DNA from 3 places in the Rhodopseudomonas sp. NSM genome. Region 3 is predicted to be linked to each of the others. Evidence: predicted binding sites of a transcription regulator. Region 3 holds the regulator's gene; each other region holds the start of a gene.
What was found. The regulator LexA, encoded in region 3, represses DNA repair genes until DNA is damaged. The targets are predictions, from matches to a motif close to TGTTCNNNNTGTGTTCNG.
Positions count from the first base shown of each region.

Region 1: ACTZWT_RS09770 (ImuA family protein) is a predicted target of LexA. The motif match lies at 3,553-3,570, and genes of this name have one in related genera.
Region 2: ACTZWT_RS03945 (ribonuclease T2 family protein) is a predicted target of LexA. The motif match lies at 2,445-2,462, and genes of this name have one in related genera.

Region 1 covers NZ_JBQTCH010000003.1:293,800-299,756, forward strand. The annotation lists gene ACTZWT_RS09755 (ABC transporter substrate-binding protein) at 1-252, opposite strand, end outside; gene ACTZWT_RS09760 (UdgX family uracil-DNA binding protein) at 523-2,013, opposite strand; gene ACTZWT_RS09765 (putative DNA modification/repair radical SAM protein) at 2,211-3,461, opposite strand; gene ACTZWT_RS09770 (ImuA family protein) at 3,630-4,412, shown strand; gene ACTZWT_RS09775 (Y-family DNA polymerase) at 4,303-5,898, shown strand.
Region 2 covers NZ_JBQTCH010000001.1:859,625-865,581, reverse strand. The annotation lists gene ACTZWT_RS03970 (TonB-dependent receptor domain-containing protein) at 1-231, opposite strand, end outside; gene ACTZWT_RS03965 (hypothetical protein) at 360-722, opposite strand; gene ACTZWT_RS03960 (DUF3617 domain-containing protein) at 908-1,444, opposite strand; gene ACTZWT_RS03955 (hypothetical protein) at 1,458-1,748, opposite strand; gene ACTZWT_RS03950 (hypothetical protein) at 1,914-2,375, shown strand; gene ACTZWT_RS03945 (ribonuclease T2 family protein) at 2,509-3,204, shown strand; gene ACTZWT_RS03940 (bifunctional riboflavin kinase/FAD synthetase) at 3,370-4,338, shown strand; gene ACTZWT_RS03935 (sugar O-acetyltransferase) at 4,335-4,910, shown strand; gene ileS (isoleucine--tRNA ligase) at 5,091-5,957, shown strand, end outside.
Region 3 covers NZ_JBQTCH010000002.1:63,949-69,905, reverse strand. The annotation lists gene ACTZWT_RS04550 (HAD family hydrolase) at 1-8, shown strand, start outside; gene ACTZWT_RS04545 (acyl-CoA thioesterase) at 38-529, shown strand; gene arr (NAD(+)--rifampin ADP-ribosyltransferase) at 676-1,086, shown strand; gene ACTZWT_RS04535 (hypothetical protein) at 1,155-1,523, opposite strand; gene ACTZWT_RS04530 (molybdopterin molybdotransferase MoeA) at 1,752-2,963, shown strand; gene lexA (transcriptional repressor LexA) at 3,138-3,845, shown strand; gene ACTZWT_RS04520 (ComEC/Rec2 family competence protein) at 3,879-5,957, opposite strand, start outside.

The sequences.
Region 1 (5,957 bases), on a different contig from region 3:
ATAGGAGATGTAGACGATCTTGCGGCCGTTGATGCCGCCCTTGTCGTTGATCATCTTGAAATAGGCTTCTTGCGCCTTGCCGACGCTGCCATAGGCCGACGCCGGGCCCGAGTAAGGCACGATATTGCCGATCTTGACTTCGGTGTCGCTGGCGCCGGGGCCGTATTTCTTCTGCGCCATGGCCTGGCCGCTCGCGGCGGACAGCAGGGCGGCGGCCGCCAGGGTGGCGATCGTACGGGAGAGGGCCGACATCTGGATTCCTCGTTGGTTGTTGTTGGTCTTGCTGCAGGCGCTGCTCTGCAGTGCAGCAGTGCGGGAATGGGTTAGCCGGTTCGCGGGCGTTGCTCAACCCGCAGAGGTTGCGACGGTTACCGAAATTCTCGCGCGTTCCGTCGAATGGAAAGTGTCACCGGCGTGTTGCATACGTCCTGAGCAATTGAGCAGGATATGCGCGGCGCGCGCGACGGCGCGGTGGCGTTCACCTCTCCCCGCAAGCGCTGGACGAGGGAGCGCGCCGTGCAGCTACGCCGCGTGCGGCTTCTTCAGATGCGCTGCGACCAGCTTGAGATCGTCGACGAAGCGGGCGTATTCGCGTTGCCTGGCGTCGGCGTCCGGGAGGCGGAGCAGATAGGAGGGATGCACCGTCAGCAGCAGCTGCGGGCCGTCGTCGCGGTCGATCAGATGGCCGCGGTTCTTGTTGATCGGCGTGATCTTGCCGAGCACGCTGTGCGCCGCAGTGGCGCCCATCGCCACCACGAGCTGCGGCTGCACCGACGCCAGTTCGCGCTCGTACCACTGGCGGCAGGCCTTGATTTCCGACGTGTTCGGCTTCTGATGCAGGCGGATCTTGCCGCGCGGCACGAATTTGAAGTGCTTCACCGCATTGGTGACGTAGGTCTCGGCGCGATCGATCCCGGCTTCCGCAAGCGCGCGATCGAGCATCTGCCCGGCGGGGCCGACGAACGGGTGGCCGGCGAGGTCTTCCTTGTCGCCGGGCTGCTCGCCGACCAGCATCACCCGCGCACGCTGCGGGCCTTCGCCGAACACGGTCTGGGTCGCCGGTTTCCACAGGTCGCAGGCGCGGCAGTCGCGCGCTTCGTCACGCAGCCGGGCGATGCTGTCGGCGGCATGATCGGACTTGGTCATGGGCGGCTCCTGCCGTTGTGGCTTCTTCGGCGCGGACGCGTCCGCTGCGATCATCGCCTGCGCGCTGCGCTCGGCGTCGGCGATCAGCGGCTTGATCAGCGCCGCCTCGGGCAGGTTGCGCCAGTATTTCTTCGGCATCTCGGCCCGCATCGCCTTGGTCTTCAGCCGCGCCGGATTGAAGATGCTGGCGTAGTAAGTCAGCCAGGTTTCCTCCAGCCGGTCCTCCGACGGCGCCATCGCTTTGGCCACGCCGGGCGTGATCGCGACGGCGTGGCCGTCCCAATGCGCGCAAGCGTCGGGCGTGAGAATCGACCATTCCATATCGGCGAAACGACGGGCGAAGAACGGCGCGGCGGCCTCGACGATGTGATGCTCCGGCTCGAACCAGGCGACGTAGCGCGATTTCGGCTCGCGGCCGATCTCCCGGAAACGCACGAAGGCGTGCATCTTGTGCTCGTCGCGCCGCACGGCTTTCGCCATCGCCTGCAGCCGCGCGACGTCCGGATCGGTCGCGATCGACATCAGCTCGGGATTGGCGCGCAGCCGCCACAGCAATTGGTACAGCCAGGCGAAACGCTGCGGATCGCGATGCAGGATCGTCGTCCGCGCCAGTTCGACGAAGCGGGCGGGGACGTTGAAGGTTTGCGCCGGGGCGGACGACGCGGGCTGCTTCGACGCGCCCGGTGGTGAGGAGGTCGGCGTCGTCCCGGCTCCAGCTTGCGGCGCCGGCGCGTCGAACAGCTCCGGCTCGTCGCCCACCACCGTCCAGGTCACATCCGCCGGCGCGACGTCCGCCAGCACCAGCTCCCGCGCCGCCTTGCGCCAGCCGTCGAAATCGGTGTCGCTGTCGAGCCGGATGTGATGCATGGTTGTTATTACGTCTCTCCCTTTGCGCCTTCTTGGCCTCGCAACTTATTAGTTCGTCGTCCTGAGGCGCCGTCGCGAAGCGGCGGCCTCGAAGGATGGGCCGCTTGCACTTGACTCTGTCATCCTTCGAGGCTCGCTGCGCTCGCACCCCGGATCAAGTCCGGGGCAGGCTCTCAGGATGACGGTCTGTGCTTGCATCAAAACCCAAATCCCAGTTGCTGCGCCTTTGGCCTAAACCGCTCGGCCAGCCGCGCGCCGTCGAGCAAATGCGGCGGCGGACGGTGGTCGGGGAGAACGATGAACGGTAGCGCCTTGTTCCTTGGGATGTGCAGCTTCGCCAGGTCGGCGGCGCGGATCGCGCTGTGGCGGCGGGTGTCGATGATGCGGTCGACCGCCTTGCGGCCGAAGCCGGGGACGCGCAGCAGATCCTCGCGGCTGGCGCGGTTGACGTCGAGCGGGAAGCGCTCGCGATGCCGCAGCGCCCAGGCCAGCTTCGGGTCCATCTCCAGCGACAGCATGCCGGCGGCGGGGTCGATGATCTCCTGCGCATCGAAGCCGTAGAACCGCATCAGCCAGTCGGCCTGATACAGCCGGTGCTCGCGGATCAGCGGTGGCGCCGCCAGCGGCAGCGCGCGGCTGGAATCCGGGATCGGGCTGAACGCCGAGTAGTACACCCGCTTCAGATTGTAGGAGCCGTAGAGATTGGCGCTGGTGTTCAGGATGGTTTGATCGGTCGCGGCATCCGCACCGACGATCATCTGCGTGCTCTGTCCGGCGGGCGCGAAGCGCGGCGGTTTCGCCCGGGCCGGCGCCTTGCGCGCCTCCGCTTTGGCCTCTTGCGCCTCGTCGAGCTTCAGCCGCAGCCGCCCCATGGTGCGGCGGATGGCGCGGACGTTCTTCTCCGGCGCCAATGCGGCGAGGCTTTGCTCTTCCGGCACCTCGATGTTGATGCTGAGCCGGTCGGCATAGCGGCCGGCTTTGGCGATCAGCGCATCGTCGGCTTCGGGGATGGTCTTGAGGTGGATGTAGCCGCGGAAGTGGTGCTCTTCCCGCAAGCGGCGTGCGACCTCGACGATCTGCTCCATCGTGTAGTCGGCGCTGCGGATGATGCCCGAGGACAGGAACAGCCCCTCGATGTAGTTGCGGCGATAGAAATCGAGCGTGAGCCGCACCACTTCGTCGACGGTGAAGCGGGCGCGCGGCACGTTCGACGAGGCGCGGTTGACACAATACAGGCAGTCGTAGGCGCAAGCATTGGTGAGCAGCACCTTCAAGAGCGAGATGCAGCGGCCGTCCGGCGCATAAGAGTGGCAGATCCCCATGCCGGGCGCGGTCGAGCCCAGCCCACGGCCGTCGCGGCTGTCGCGTTGCTCCGTCCCGCTCGAGGCGCAGGAGGCGTCGTATTTCGCCGCATCGGCCAGAATGGCCAGCTTGCGCTGCACGTCCATGCTTGGAATCTCCTTGATTCAACTCACGAAAAAATTTGGCGCGGGACCTCGCTGCGATCCCGATTGACTCCCTTGGGCGCTGGGGCTTTATTAGAACATATCATGAACAAATGGGCCGGCAACGGGTTCACTGAATCTCGGCACGGCAACACAGAAAAGGAGCAGCGCATGGACGGCGCGCGCCTCGATACGCTTGCGCGCCTGCAGGGCGAGATCGACCGGCTCGAAACCGGGACGACCGAACTCGTCCGGCGCGTTTCACTTGGACATTCCGGTGCCGACGCCGTGCTGCAGGGCGGCCTGGCGCTCGGCGCGCTGCATGAGGTGTTCGCGGAAGGCCGTCACAGCGCGGCAGCGACCGGCTTCGTCGCGGGGCTGGCGCGGCGGCTGGCCGAGCAGCGTTTCCTGCTGTGGATCCGGTCGGATTTTTCCGCGCGCGAAAACGGCGAGCTGGCGATGGAAGGTTTTGCGGAACTCGGACTCGATCCGCGCCGCATCGTGATGGTGCGGGCGCACGACGCCGACAGCGCGCTGCGCGCCGCCGCCGATGCGCTCGCCTGCAACGGGCTCGGCGCGGTGGTGACCGAATTGTGGGGCGAGACCCGCGCCTTCGATCTGGTCGCCTCGCGCAAGCTGACGCTGGCGGCGCAGCAGTCCGGCGTCACCGCACTGATGCTGCGGATTGCAGCACAGCCGCAAGCCTCGACCGCGGAGACGCGCTGGGTGGTGCGCGCGGCGCATTCGCCGCCGATCGAGGGGTGGGGCGCGCCGGTGCTCGAGACCTCGCTCATTCGCAATCGTCACGGCCAGACCGGCCGCTGGATCATGGAATGGAATTGTGATGCGTGCCGCTTCCGTGAACCGCAGACGCATCCTCGGCCTCTGGCTGCCGCGGCTGCCGACCGATCGTATCGAACGGAAATCGCCGCCGGGCGGCGGCTCGCCGGGTGAAGCGTCACGCGCGCCCCGGGTAGTCGCCGCCAAACGCGACAACGCGATGGCGGTGATCGCCTGCGATGCGTACGCGACGCAGGGCGGACTGATGCCGGGGATGCCGCTCGCCACCGCGCGGGCGATGCATCCGGCGCTCGACGTGATCGATCACGATCCTCATGCCGACGCCGCGCTGCTCGCGGCCGTCGCCGACTGGTGCGACCGCTTCACGCCGCTGGTGGCGCTCGACGGCGCCGACGGGCTGCTGCTCGATATCACCGGCTGCGCGCATCTGTTCGGCGACGAGGCCGCGCTGATGCGGCTGCTGACCACGGCATTGACGCGGCAGGGCTTTGCGGTCAGCGCGGCGGTCGCCGGCACGGCCGTCGCGGCGCGGGCGCTGACCCGCGGCGCGCCGGGCAGGATCGTCCCGCCGGGCGAGGAAGCCGCCGCGGTTGCGCCGTTGCCGGTGGCGGCGCTCGGCGTCGACGACGCGATCGTGCGCGGGCTGCGCCGCGCCGGCCTGACGACGATCGGCGATGTGCTGGCGCGGCAGCCGTCCGAACTCGCGGCGCGGTTCGGCGAAGCCTTCGTCGCGGTGCTGCGTCAGGCCACCGGCGATGACGACGCGCCGATTTCGCCGCGCAAGCCGGCGCCCGACTATGTCGTCGACAAGCGTTTTGCCGAGCCGGTCGCGACCACCGAGGTGATCCTGCCGACGCTGCTGGCGCTGGCGCGGCTGCTGATCGCCGCGATGGAGCGGAGCGGCAAGGGCGCGCGGCAGCTCACCGCCTCGTTCTTCCGCAGCGATGGCGCGGTGCGCAGCCTTGTCGTGGAGGCCGGGCAGCCGGTGACGCGTGTCGAGGTGGTGCAGCGGCTGTTTGCGGAACGGCTCGATGCGCTGGCGGACCCGCTCGATCCCGGCTTCGGCTACGACCTGATCCGACTCGCCGCGAGTCAGTGCGTTGCCATCGCCGAGGCGCAGCGCGGCTTCGACACCACTGCGCATCAGGCCGAGGACGTGGTTGCGCTGGCCGATACCTTGTCGGCGCGGCTCGGCGCGCGGCGGGTGGTGCGTTATCTGCCGCAGAATACCCACATCCCCGAGCGCGCGGCGCTCGCGGTGCCGGTGCAGCATTGCCCGCCGGACGGTGACGAGGCGCCGTGGCCGGCGCGCGCCGACGAGCCGCCGCTGCGGCCGCTGCGCCTGCTGCAGCCGCCGGAGCCGATCGAGGTGCTGGCGGGCGTGCCGGACGGCCCGCCGGCGCAATTCACCTGGCGGCGCGTCACCCATCGGGTCGCGCGCGCCGAGGGGCCGGAGCGGATCGCGATGGAGTGGTGGCGCGCGGCAGAGCCCGGGCTGACGCGCGATTATTTCCGGATCGAGGACGAATCCGGATCGCGATTCTGGCTGTATCGCGACGGACTTTACGGCAGCGAGGTGGTGCCGGCGCCGGACGGCAGCGGCCAGCCGCGCTGGTACATGCACGGGCTGTTCGCATGAGGGACAGGCGAGTGTGTGTGCACAGCCTCTCCCCGTCATTGCGAGGAGGCGAAGCCGAC
Region 2 (5,957 bases), on a different contig from region 3:
GGGCGACGCCTCGGCCGGAGCGGCTCCGCGTTGCTGCGCGGGGGCGGCCACGCGGGTCGCGGTCCGGGTCGGCGGCGCGCTGTGGCGGCGCACGATCGGGCTCGGCGCCGTGACGACGACTTCCGGCAGCGCGGTGGCGGTCTGCGCGAAGGCCTGCGATGCCGGCAGGCCGTCGAAGGCGACGAAGGCTGCGCTGCCGAGCAGGAGCGCGCGTTTGAAGGCGAATGACATGGTCTGAGTCCTGACTGACCGGGTCGGCGCTTCAGCGCCGGATTCCGGACTCTGCGCGAGGCAGATTGAATACGAATGGGCTCCGCGTACTGCCGGGGCAGTGCCGCGCGTGGCTCGATCGGATGCAGTCAGGAAGCGGGAGGCGCGCGGGGCTGGAAACCGCCGGGCTGCTGGGTCGGGTCAGCGGCCGTCACCGCGGCGATGCGATAGTGCAGCGGATCCGCCAGTCGCAGAGGCAGTGCCGGCGGCGCGGCGTCGAGCATCGTGCTTGCCATCGAGACGATGGCGCAGATCGCGCACAGGTCGGCCGCGGCATTGTGATGGTGATCGCTATCCGGCGAGTCCGGGCCAATGGCCGAGGCCGCCTGGGCGATCGCTGGCGCGGGGAAGTCGATGCCGTGGAAGTGTCCGAACGACAGGGCAAACTGGAGCGCGAGCGCGATCAGCGCCAGCCGTGCTCCCGATCGGATATATGCCCGCACCCAGCCCATGCCCACCCAAGCCCCGAACGTCGCACGGCATGCCCTGCCAATCGACGTTACAATATAACATCGCGGCAAGATCGATGGCTGTCAACGGAGGCCGCGACGATGGTCGCCGGGTGTTGTATTTGCGCCAGCGTCGCTCGGCCCCATCAGCCAGGCGGCATTTCCTCGGCCAATGGCCGAGCCGGCCGCTACTTCGGCTTCGGCATCAGCGCCTTGAGCTTCTCGATGTCGGCGATGTTCATCTTGATGCCGCCGGGCATCACGATGTCGCCGGGCCTCTGGCCGCTCTTGCAGGGGCCGAGCCATTTCGCATCGAGCGTCATGGTCGCGTCCTTGGGCACGCCCGGCAGCGGATTCTCGTGATGCGAGGTCACCCTGACCGAGTAGGCCGAGTTGAAATCGCCGGTGATCTCCGACCGCGACGTCGCCGTCATGCCGGCGGTGCTGCACACCGCGTCGATGACGTAGCCGGTGGCGGTCTTCTGCGTGTCCTGCTTGGAGCAGACCTCGTTGGACATCGGCTGGAACGACGAGGTCATCTTCTTGTCGGTGGCCTCGTCGGTGCAGTGCTGCATGGCGATCTCCTCGCCCGCAGCGCCGGCCCGCGCCATCTTCAGCTCCCATAGCCCCGCTTTGCGGGTCGGCAGGTCGATCGCCAGCGCGGCCGTCGTCGAAGCGATCAGCAGCGGCAGCGCGCAGAGCCCGAATGTACCTGCCCGATTCATGGAGCCTGTCCGCTCAGTAGGCGACGCGCAGCGGCCGCTCGTCCGCGCCATACGGCACCCAGCGGCACGAGAACGAGATGTAGCCGCCGTAATTCGCCTGCACGCCGAGCAGCTTCACGACCTTGCCGTAGCGCGCGCAATGGTCGATCGCGATCGCGCGGATGTCGGCATGGCCGACCAGATTGTAGGAGATGATCCCGCCGGTATCGTTTCCCTTGACCACCGGCACGGTGTCGGCGCGGGAGGCGGTGCCGGACAGCATCGCACAGAGAACGGCAAGGCCCGCGGCCTTCAGCATGCGCATTGGAATCTCCTTCTTGGCTCCGGTGAGTCTAGATCGTCGCGATGGCGATGGAAAGAACGCGCAGGCCGTCCGGCGCAGGGATGTGCGCAGGTGTGGCTGCGCTGCACTTGACCTCGGGATGGCTTCGCGGCACCGTCCGCGCCAGAAAAATCCGGTGAATCGTCCATGCGCCTTGTTCCGACCTCGAAATTTCAGATGGCTGCTCTCGCGGCGCTGCTCGGATTGTTCGCGCTCGCGCCGGCGGCGCAGGCGGCGAATCCGCTGGAGATGAATTTCTGGCTGTCCGGCCCGCGCTATGACGGCAATCTGCCGGCCTGCGAGTCGGGGCTGCCCTCGGTGACCTATCAGTTCGCCGAGAAGGAGGGTAACTTCTGGAATTCGGCGCTGCGGATCACCGGCTATTCGAAGCTCCGCGAGGTCGCGTTTCGTCCCTGGCAGAGCGACAATATTCCGCGTCGCTATTGTGCGGCGGACGCGTATCTGAACGACGGCCTCGTCCGCCCGGTGTATTTCTCGATCATCGAGGACGGCGGTCTCGCCGGCTTCGGCCACGGCGTCGAGTTCTGCGTCGTCGGCGTCGATCGCAACTGGGCGTTCAATCCTGCCTGCAAGGCCGCCAGGCCCTGAGCAAGCGGGGACGGCGCAAAGTGCCGTCGCTCTTGCCTGTCTTCCACTATTGCTGTCTTCCACTTTTTGCGTTCTTGAAACGTTCCTGATCGCTCGCTAGGCTTTGCCGGTTCGTGGCAGCGGGGCCTTCATCATGCGTGATTTCGTCGTTCGCCGGCGGTCGTTGATCGCCGCCTTGGCCGCCTGCGTGGCAGCGCTGGTTGCCACCGCCTCGCCGGCCCAGGACCGGCGCCAGAACGCGCCCGGCGAGTTCGATTTCTATGTGCTGGCGCTGTCGTGGTCGCCGTCCTATTGCGAGCAGGCCTCCGAGCGCGGCAATACCGGGCGCTCGCAGCAGATCCAGTGCGGGGGACGCCCGTTCTCCTTCGTGGTGCACGGGCTTTGGCCGCAATACGAGCGCGGCTTCCCGGAATATTGCCAGCGTCCGTCGCCGCGGCTCGACCGCCGCATCGTGAATGCGATGCTCGATTTGATGCCGGCGCCGGGCCTGATCTACAACCAGTGGGACAAGCACGGCACCTGCACCGGGACCTCCGCAAGCGCGTATTTCGAGGAGATCCGCAAGGCGCGCGCCGCGGTTCGCGTCCCGCCGGACTTCATCGACGCCAAGGAAGCCCGGGCGGTGACGCCGGCCGAGGTCGAGGACGCCTTCATCAAGGTCAATCCGGGTCTCAGCAACGCGGCGATCGCCGTGATCTGCGACCGCAGCCGTCTCACCGAAGTGCGGATCTGCATGAGCAAGGATCTGCAGTTCCGCGCCTGCGAGGAGATCGACCGCCGCGCCTGCCGCCGCGACCGGCTGGCAGTGCCGCCGGTCCGCGGCGGCTGACGAGCCGCGCACGCCGCGGGACGAGCGGGCAAGGCGGCTTCGGTCAGGCCGGAACCGGGCACGCCCCGCCCAGACGGCGCCGCCGGGGTCGCGCGTCTTGACTTCGCGTATCGCTCCGCGTCACCGTCGCGCTCCCACCTCCGAAGCGATGAATTGAAATCCGACATGACTGGTTTTGCCGTGATCCGCGACGACACCCCCGCGTCCGCCATCCCGAAAGGGGCGGTGGTGGCGATGGGCAATTTCGACGGCGTGCATCTGGGTCATCGCGCCGTGATCGGCGCCTGCCTCGAGATGGCGCGGGTGAAGCGCGCGCCGGCGCTGGCGGTGACGTTCGAGCCGCATCCGCGCAAATTCTTCAGCCCCGACACCCCGCAATTCCGGCTGACCGACGAGCCCGCCAAGCTCCGGCTCCTCGCCGGCACGGGCCTCGACGGCGCCGTCGTGCTGCGTTTCGACGCCGCCCGCGCGGCCACCACGGCGCATGATTTCATCCACGGCGAGCTGATCGGCCGGCTCGGCGTGCAGGGCATCGCGGTCGGCTACGACTTCCATTTCGGCAAGGGCCGCGGCGGCTCGCCGGCGATGCTGGTCGGCGAGGCGCCGGCGCTCGGCATCGAGGTCGACGTCCAGCCGCATATCGATTTCGGCGATCATCCGGTGTCGTCGAGCGCGATCCGCAGGGCGCTGGAGGAGGGCCATATCGCCGCCGCGACCGAGATGCTCGGCGCGCCGTGGTTCGTCACCGGCGAGGTGATCCACGGCGAGAAGCGCGGCCGCGAGCTCGGCTATCCCACCGCCAACATCCGGCTCGATGCGCAATGCGGCCTCAAGCACGGCATCTATGCGGTGCGGGTCGGCCGCGGCGCCAGGCACTACGACGCGGTGGCGAATTTCGGCCGCCGCCCGACCTTCGACAACGGCGCGCCGCTGCTGGAGATCTTTCTGTTCGACTTCAGCGAGCAGCTCTACGGCGAAACGCTCGACGTCGCCTTCATCGCCTTCATCCGCGACGAGGAGAAGTTCGAGAGCATCGAGTCGCTGGTGCGGCAGATGGACGACGACTCGGCCCGCGCCCGCGCCGCGCTCGCCGCCGACCGTGGCGCGTTCCCCAAGCTCGGCGACATCGCGTGACGAAAACCGAGAAAGAGAAGATGCTGGCGGGCGAGTTGTATCGCCCCGGCAGCCCCGAGCTCGCCGCCGGCGAGGCCGCCAACAAGGCCTGGATCGTGCGCTACAACGCCACCGGCGCGCTGCCGGCGTCGGAGCGGCATGTGCTGCTGTCGGAGCATTTCGGCCGTGTCGGCAAGGGCGCCGTGGTCCGGCCGCCGTTCTTCTGCGACTGCGGCTACAACATCCGGCTCGGCGACGGCGTGTTCCTGAATTTCAACTGCGTGATCCTCGACATCATGCCGGTGTCGATCGGCGACCGCACCCAGATCGGCCCGGCGGTGCAGATCTACGCCGCCGACCACCCGCGCGACGCGGCGACCCGCCGCGACGGCCTCGAATTCGGTCGGCCGGTGACGATCGGCGCCGACGTCTGGATCGGCGGCGGCTCGATCATCCTGCCGGGCCTCACGATCGGCGACGGCGCCGTGATCGGCGCCGGCAGCGTCGTCACCCGCGACGTCGCGCCGGGGGCGACAGTGGGCGGCAACCCGGCGAGGCCGCTCGGGCGAGGCTCGGGCCAGCCGCAAGGATGACCGCCGCGGGGCTTTGCGATCCTGCGACCGCCTGCTAATGAATGCCCGCATGTCTGCACGGCGCCTCATCATCAGCATTAGCGGCCCGGCTTCCGCCTGAGCTTCGAGTTCGGCGCAAGACCGGGACCCGCCTATTTCATCGCGATCGATCGCGTCAGCGCCTCTTGACCCAGAGCTTCCATGTCCGACAAGCCCGAAAAATCCGACGCCAACGACTATTCCAAGACCCTGTACCTGCCGCAGACGGAGTTTCCGATGCGCGCCGGGCTGCCGGCCCGCGAGCCGGAATTGCTCAAGCGCTGGGAGGAGATCGACCTCTACGGCAAGCTGCGCGAGAGCGCCCGGGGCCGCGCCAAATTCGTGCTGCACGACGGCCCGCCTTACGCCAACGGCAACATCCATATCGGGCATTCGCTGAACAAGATCCTCAAGGACGTCGTCACCAAGAGCCAGCAGATGCTGGGGTTCGACTCCAACTATGTGCCGGGCTGGGACTGCCACGGCCTGCCGATCGAATGGAAGATCGAGGAGGAGAACTACCGCTCCAAGGGCAAGCCGAAGCCGAACTTCAAGGATTCGGCCGCGATGGTCGCGTTCCGCAAGGAATGCCGCGCCTACGCGACGAAGTGGCTGAACGTCCAGCGCGAGGAGTTCAAGCGGCTCGGCATCATCGGCGACTGGGATCATCCCTACGCCACGATGGACTACTTCGCCGAGGCCCAGATCGCCCGCGAACTGATGAAATTCGCCGCCAACGGCACGCTGTATCGCGGCTCCAAGCCGGTGATGTGGAGCGTGGTCGAAAAGACCGCGCTGGCCGAAGCCGAGGTCGAGTACGAGGACTACACCAGCGATACGGTCTGGGTGAAGTTTCCTGCGACCCATGTGGTCGGCGATGGCGCGGCGTGGCCTTCGGAAGACATCGGCGCCGCCAATGGTCTGGCGTCGGACAATGCTTCGGTGCTGATCTGGACGACGACGCCCTGGACGCTCCCGGGCAACCGCGCGATCAGTTTCTCGTCCCGGATCGAATACGGCCTCTACAAG
Region 3 (5,957 bases):
GGCTGTGACGGCCCGCGCACGAGTGCCGACGATTGCCATGACCGCCGCAGCCTCCGACCTGGACTGGGACCACCCGAACCCGTTCACCCTGACGATGGTCCCGGGAGAGGCCGACATCGACGGCCTCAACCACACCAACAATTCGGTCTATGTGCGCTGGTGCGACAGCGTCGGCTGGGCGCATTCCGAAGCGCTCGGTCTCGCGCTCGCCGACTGGCAGCGGATCGACCGCGCCATGGCGATCCGGCGCGGCGAATACGACTACCTTCTGCCGAGTCATCTCGGCGACGAGCTGCTGCTCGGCACCTGGGTCTATGGCAGCGACGGCAAGCTCCTGATGGAGCGCCGCTTCCAGCTGATCCGGCTGCGCGACCGCGCCACCGTCATGCGTGGGCGCTGGCAGCTCGTCTGCATCGAAATGTCGAGCGGCCGCCCCCGCCGCCTGCCGCCGGAATTCGCGCAGGTCTATCTGCCGGTGATGGTGCGACCGAACGACAACGCCGGCGCGGCGACCCCAGGCCCGGCGTAGGTCGCAACTTGCCCTAGGCTCGCCGGATAGCACCGTGATACCGGCGCCCGAATGCGAAGGAAGTCCGGGGCCGGCGCGTACAACCCGTGAGAGCGAACAGCGCGTGCCGCGGACCGGTACGGCCTCGTCAGCAGAGGAGCACAGCCATGTCAGCGACCGCCACCATGTTCGCGCGGCAGTACTTCCACGGGACCCGCGCGGCTCTGGACCCCGGAGACCTGATTGTCGTCGGATACCAGTCCAATTTCACCGACGCTGCGCTGTCCTGGGTGTATTTCGCCGGCACGCTCGACGCCGCGATCTGGGGAGCGGAGCTGGCGGCCGGCGACGGCGCACAGCGAATCTATGTCGTCGAGCCCACCGGCCCGATCGAGGACGATCCCAATCTGACCGACAAGAAGTTCCTGGGAAATCCGACGCTTTCGTATCGCTCGCAGCATCCGCTCCGCATCGTCGCCGAGGTGACGAAGTGGCAGGGCCACTCACCCGAACGCCTGCAGCAGATGAAGGATGGGTTGGCCCGGCTCAGTGCCGAGGGCGCTCGCATTCTCGACTGAAGCCATCGCGACGCGGCGCGTCCGAACCGCCTCGCGCCCGGCTTCAATCCGCCGATCGACCGGTGTGTCTACTGCGCCGGCGGCGTCCGGCAATCCATCGAATACACCAGCTCGCCCTTGGCGGTGCGGCCGATCGGCTGGCACGGCACATAGGCGCGGGCCGCAGCGGGTGCGGAAGCGGCTGACGGCGCCGCTGCAGCGGCAGGCGGGGCCGCTGGGGCCGTTTCCTGCGCGGCCGGAGCGACCGGCGGCGCGACGGGTGCGGCTGGCTGCGCGGCCGGCTCGGGCGCGCTTACGGGCGGCGGCGCGTAATCCGGATTGGCGGACGGCATCCAGCCTTTGCTCCAGTCGTGCCGGATCGCATAGGTCGTGCCGAACGCGATCACGCCGATGACGGCAACGATCCGCAGCAGCCATTTCGCAAAATTGTCGCCCATCTGCGCACTCCCAGCGGTCCGGCGGACAAGAACCTCGCCGCCCCTCCCGTCCTACCTCCCGGGGGCTTCTGCCGACAATTAGGATTTCGTTTGACGCTCGAGCCGCCCCTCCGCGGCGGGACCACCGGGACATCTTGCGCAAGGGTCGCGGGGCACCTAAAGCCGGATCATGACAAACCGCTTTTGCCCTCTCGTGCCGCCTCGATCCGCCCGCCCCGGAGTTGCCCGATGGCGCTGATGCCGGTTGCGGATGCGCTGGCCGCGGTGCTCGACGGCGCCGCCGGGCTGCCCGAGGAGATGGTCGCGCTCGACGACGCGCATGGCCGCGTGCTGGCGCGCAATCTGGCCGCGCTACGCACCCAGCCGCCGCAGCCGATGTCGGCGATGGACGGCTATGCGGTGCGCGCGGCCGATGTCGCGACCGCGCCGGCGCGGCTCACCGTAATCGGCGAGATCGCCGCCGGCCGGCCCGCGGAACAAGCCGTCGGTCCCGGCGAGGCATTGCGGATCTTCACCGGCGGCGTCATCCCCGACGGCGCCGACACCGTGGTGATCCAGGAAGACACCGTGCGCGACGGCGATCAGGTGACCATCACCGAGGCCGCCCGCCACGGCCGCCACATCCGCCCCGCCGGGATCGACTTCACCGAGGGCGAGGTGCTGCTGCGCGCGAGCCATCGGCTCAGCGACCGCGACCTCGCGCTCGCCGCCGGTATGAACCACCCCATGCTGCCGGTGCATCGCCGGCCGCGCGTGGCCATGCTCGCCACCGGCGATGAGCTGGTGATGCCGGGAGCGGCACTCGGCCCCGGCCAGATCGTCTATTCCAACGGCTACGCGCTGCGGGCGCTGGCGTGCAGCGAAGGCGCCGAGGTGATCGACCTCGGCATTGCCGCCGACACCGTCGAGGCGACCCGCGCGGCGATCACGCGCGCGCGCGACCTCGGCGCCGATGTTCTGGTGACGACCGGCGGCGCGTCGGCCGGCGATCATGATCTGGTCAAGTCGTCGCTTGAGGCCGAAGGCACCTCGATCGCGTTCTGGAAGATCGCGATGCGGCCGGGCAAGCCGATGATGCACGGCCGGCTCGGCCCGATGCGGGTGATCGGCCTGCCCGGCAATCCGGTGTCGTCCTATGTCTGCGCATTCCTGTTCATGGTGCCACTGATCCGGGTGCTGTCGGGGCGGGGCGAATCGATGCACCGCCGCCTCCCCGCCGTGCTCGGCGCCGACCTCACCGCCAACGACCAGCGCGAAGACTATCTGCGCGCCCACCTGGCGCTGCGCGACGACGGGCAATGGCTGGCGACGCCGGTCGACCGCCAGGATTCGTCGCTGCTGGCGCGGCTGTCCGCGGCACAGGCGCTGATCGTCCGCCCGCCCTTCGCGGCGGCGGCCGCGACGGGATCGAGCTGTCACATCCTTAAGCTTCCGGAATAGCGATCCGCAAATTTGTTGACCTGAAATTAAGAGGTTGCGGAACACATACTGAACATATAGTGTCCGTTCATGATTTGTTTCGAGTAGTTGCGCCTCGCCTGTTCATATTCAGGGCGCGATGAACGGACCGCACGACGACACGGCGATCGTCGCCAGATCTGGGGAATGGTCGATATGCTGACGCGCAAACAATTCGAGCTGCTGAAATTCATCAACGAGCGGCTGAAGGAAGCCGGTGTTCCCCCCTCGTTCGACGAGATGAAGGACGCGCTCGACCTGCGCTCCAAATCGGGAATTCACCGCCTGATCACGGCGCTGGAGGAACGCGGTTTCATCCGCCGCCTGCCGAACCGCGCCCGCGCCATCGAGGTGATCAAGCTGCCTGATCTCGGCGGCAATAGCGGCGGCGGCCGCCGCGGCTTCACCCCCAGCGTGATCGAAGGCAATCTCGGCAAGGTTCGACCGCCGAGCGCGCAGCACGCCGACGACGATTCCGATCGCAACGTCGCGGTTCCGGTGATGGGCAGGATCGCAGCCGGCACGCCGATCGAGGCGCTGCAGACCCGCAGTCACACCATCAGCGTGCCGCCGGACATGCTCGGCTCCGGCGAGCATTACGCGCTTGAAGTGCGCGGCGATTCGATGATGGATGCCGGCATCCTCGACGGCGACATGGCGCTGATCCAGCGCAACGAGAGCGCCGACACCGGCGACATCGTGGTGGCGCTGATCGACGAGGAAGAAGCGACGCTGAAGCGCTTCCGCCGCCGCGGCGCATCGATCGCGCTGGAACCGGCCAATTCGGCCTACGAGGTCCGCATCCTGCCGCCGAACCGCGTACGGATTCAGGGCAAGCTGATCGGGCTGTACCGCAAGTACTGAGCTAAACGCCCCGCGCGGAGATGGGTCGCGGGCTCAGTCCTCGTCGTGCTGATCAGGTGCCGCCGAAGTGGCGTCGACCGGGGCGGAGCGCGGCACTGTCCGCTGCATCGGGGCGTTTCCGAGGCCCCCCTCCGGCGCGTCGGCGGGCGCCGGGGACCACGGCCGGTCGAGCCCTTTCGGCCGCACCGCGACGGTCACGAATCCGCCGTCCCCGCCCTCGTTTCGTCGCAACGCCAGAGCGCCGCTGCGCGCGAGCATATCGGCGCTGATCAGACGCGCCGCGCAATCGGGCGGCGGCTGCGCCAGCGCGATCACCAACGTCGCCCGCGCGCAATCGTCGGCCACACCATCGGCCCGGAACGACAGCGCCACCAGCCCGCCATCGGCCAGCGCGCCGACGCAGCCGTCGGCGTCGCACGAAACGCCGTCACGCAATGACGCTGAGTCGGCCGCGCGCGGATCCGCATCGGCCGCGAGCCACTGCCGGATCCTGAAATTGTCGCCACCGCTCTGCATCACCCGCAGCCTTCCATCGGGCCCGCGCAGCGCGACCTGCCTTCCGTCGCCGGCGATCAGAATCTCGGGCTGCGGCGTCAGCAGCGCCCAGCCGGTCGAAAGCGTCAGCAGCGCCAGCCCGCCATGGCGCAGCGGCGTGCGCAGCAGGCCGAGCAGGACGATGCCGAGCGACGCGAGTAACAACGGCCCGCTCCCGAACGCCGGGATCCTGCCGATCGCGCCCGGCAGCGCCGCGACCCACAGCGACACCACGATCATCCAGTCGATGCCGATCTCCATGATCCGCCAGAACACCCCGTCGAGTCCGAACGGCATCGCGGCGAGGCCGAGCAGGCCTGCGGGCATCACCATCGCCGACACCACCGGCATCGCCAGCAGATTGGCGATCACCCCATAAGGCGTGACGCGATGGAAGTGATAGGCCGCATAGGGCATGGTCGCGAGCCCCGCGACCAGCGACGCCAGCGCCAGCATCGCGATCTCGCGCCCGCCCCACAGCGCCGCGCGCGCGGTCGCCGAACTGTCCGCGGTCGCGAACAGCGCCGGCATGCCGAGCTGAACCAGTGCGACCAGCCCCAGCGTCGCCGCGAACGACATCTGGAAGCTCGGATGCACCAGCGATTCCGGCGCGATCAGCAGCACCACCAAAGCGGCGATCGCCAGCGTGCGAAACGTGATGGCACGGCGATCGACCATCACCGCGATCAGCACCACCGCCGTCATGAGGAAACTGCGCTGCGTCGCGACCTCGGCGCCGGACAGCAGCAGATAGAACGCGGCGGCGGCGAGCGCCGCGCCGGCGGCGACCTTCTTGATCGGAAACGTCACCGTCAGCGCCGGGATCAGCGCGAGAGCCGCGCGCACCGCAAAGAACACCACCCCGGCCACCACCGCCATGTGATAGCCGGAGATCGACAGCACATGGCCGAGCCCGGAGATGAACATCGCGTCGTTAACCGACGTCGAGATCGCATCGCGCCGGCCGGTGATCAGCGCGGTGGCGATCGAACGCTGGTCGCCGTCGAGCGCGAGCCGTATCCGCGCATCGATCGCGTCGCGCATCCCCTGCATGGTTTTCGCGTAGTGCAGCCGCCAGCCGCCGTCGCTCGATGGCGACTGTGCGGTGATCGCGCCCAGCGCGAAGCCTGAGGCGGCGATGCCCTGAAAATACAGATCGCGGCCGAAATCGTACGCCCCCGGCCGCAGCGGCGACAGCGGCGGCAGCAGCCGCGCCTTCAGCGACACGAAATCGCCGACCGCGGGCGCCGCGCCCTTGCGCACCGACACCCGCACGCGATGCAGCGCCTGCGCGCGGCCGGCGGTATCCATCTCGGTGACGCGCAGCACGAAGCGGTCGGTGCGCTCGCGCTCCTCGCGGGCTTCGACGAATCCCTTGAGCGTCGCCGCCTGCACCGGCTTGGCCAGCACCGGATGCGCGATCCGCTGGGCTTTCAACGCGACCGCGGCAAAGCCGGCGGCGAAGGCGGCGATCAGCACCGCGAGCGGAAACGCCCGGTTGCGCCGGACCAGAAACGCGGCCACGCCGAACGCGACCGCCGCCAGACCGGCGACCCACGCGATCGGCTCGTGGTCGGC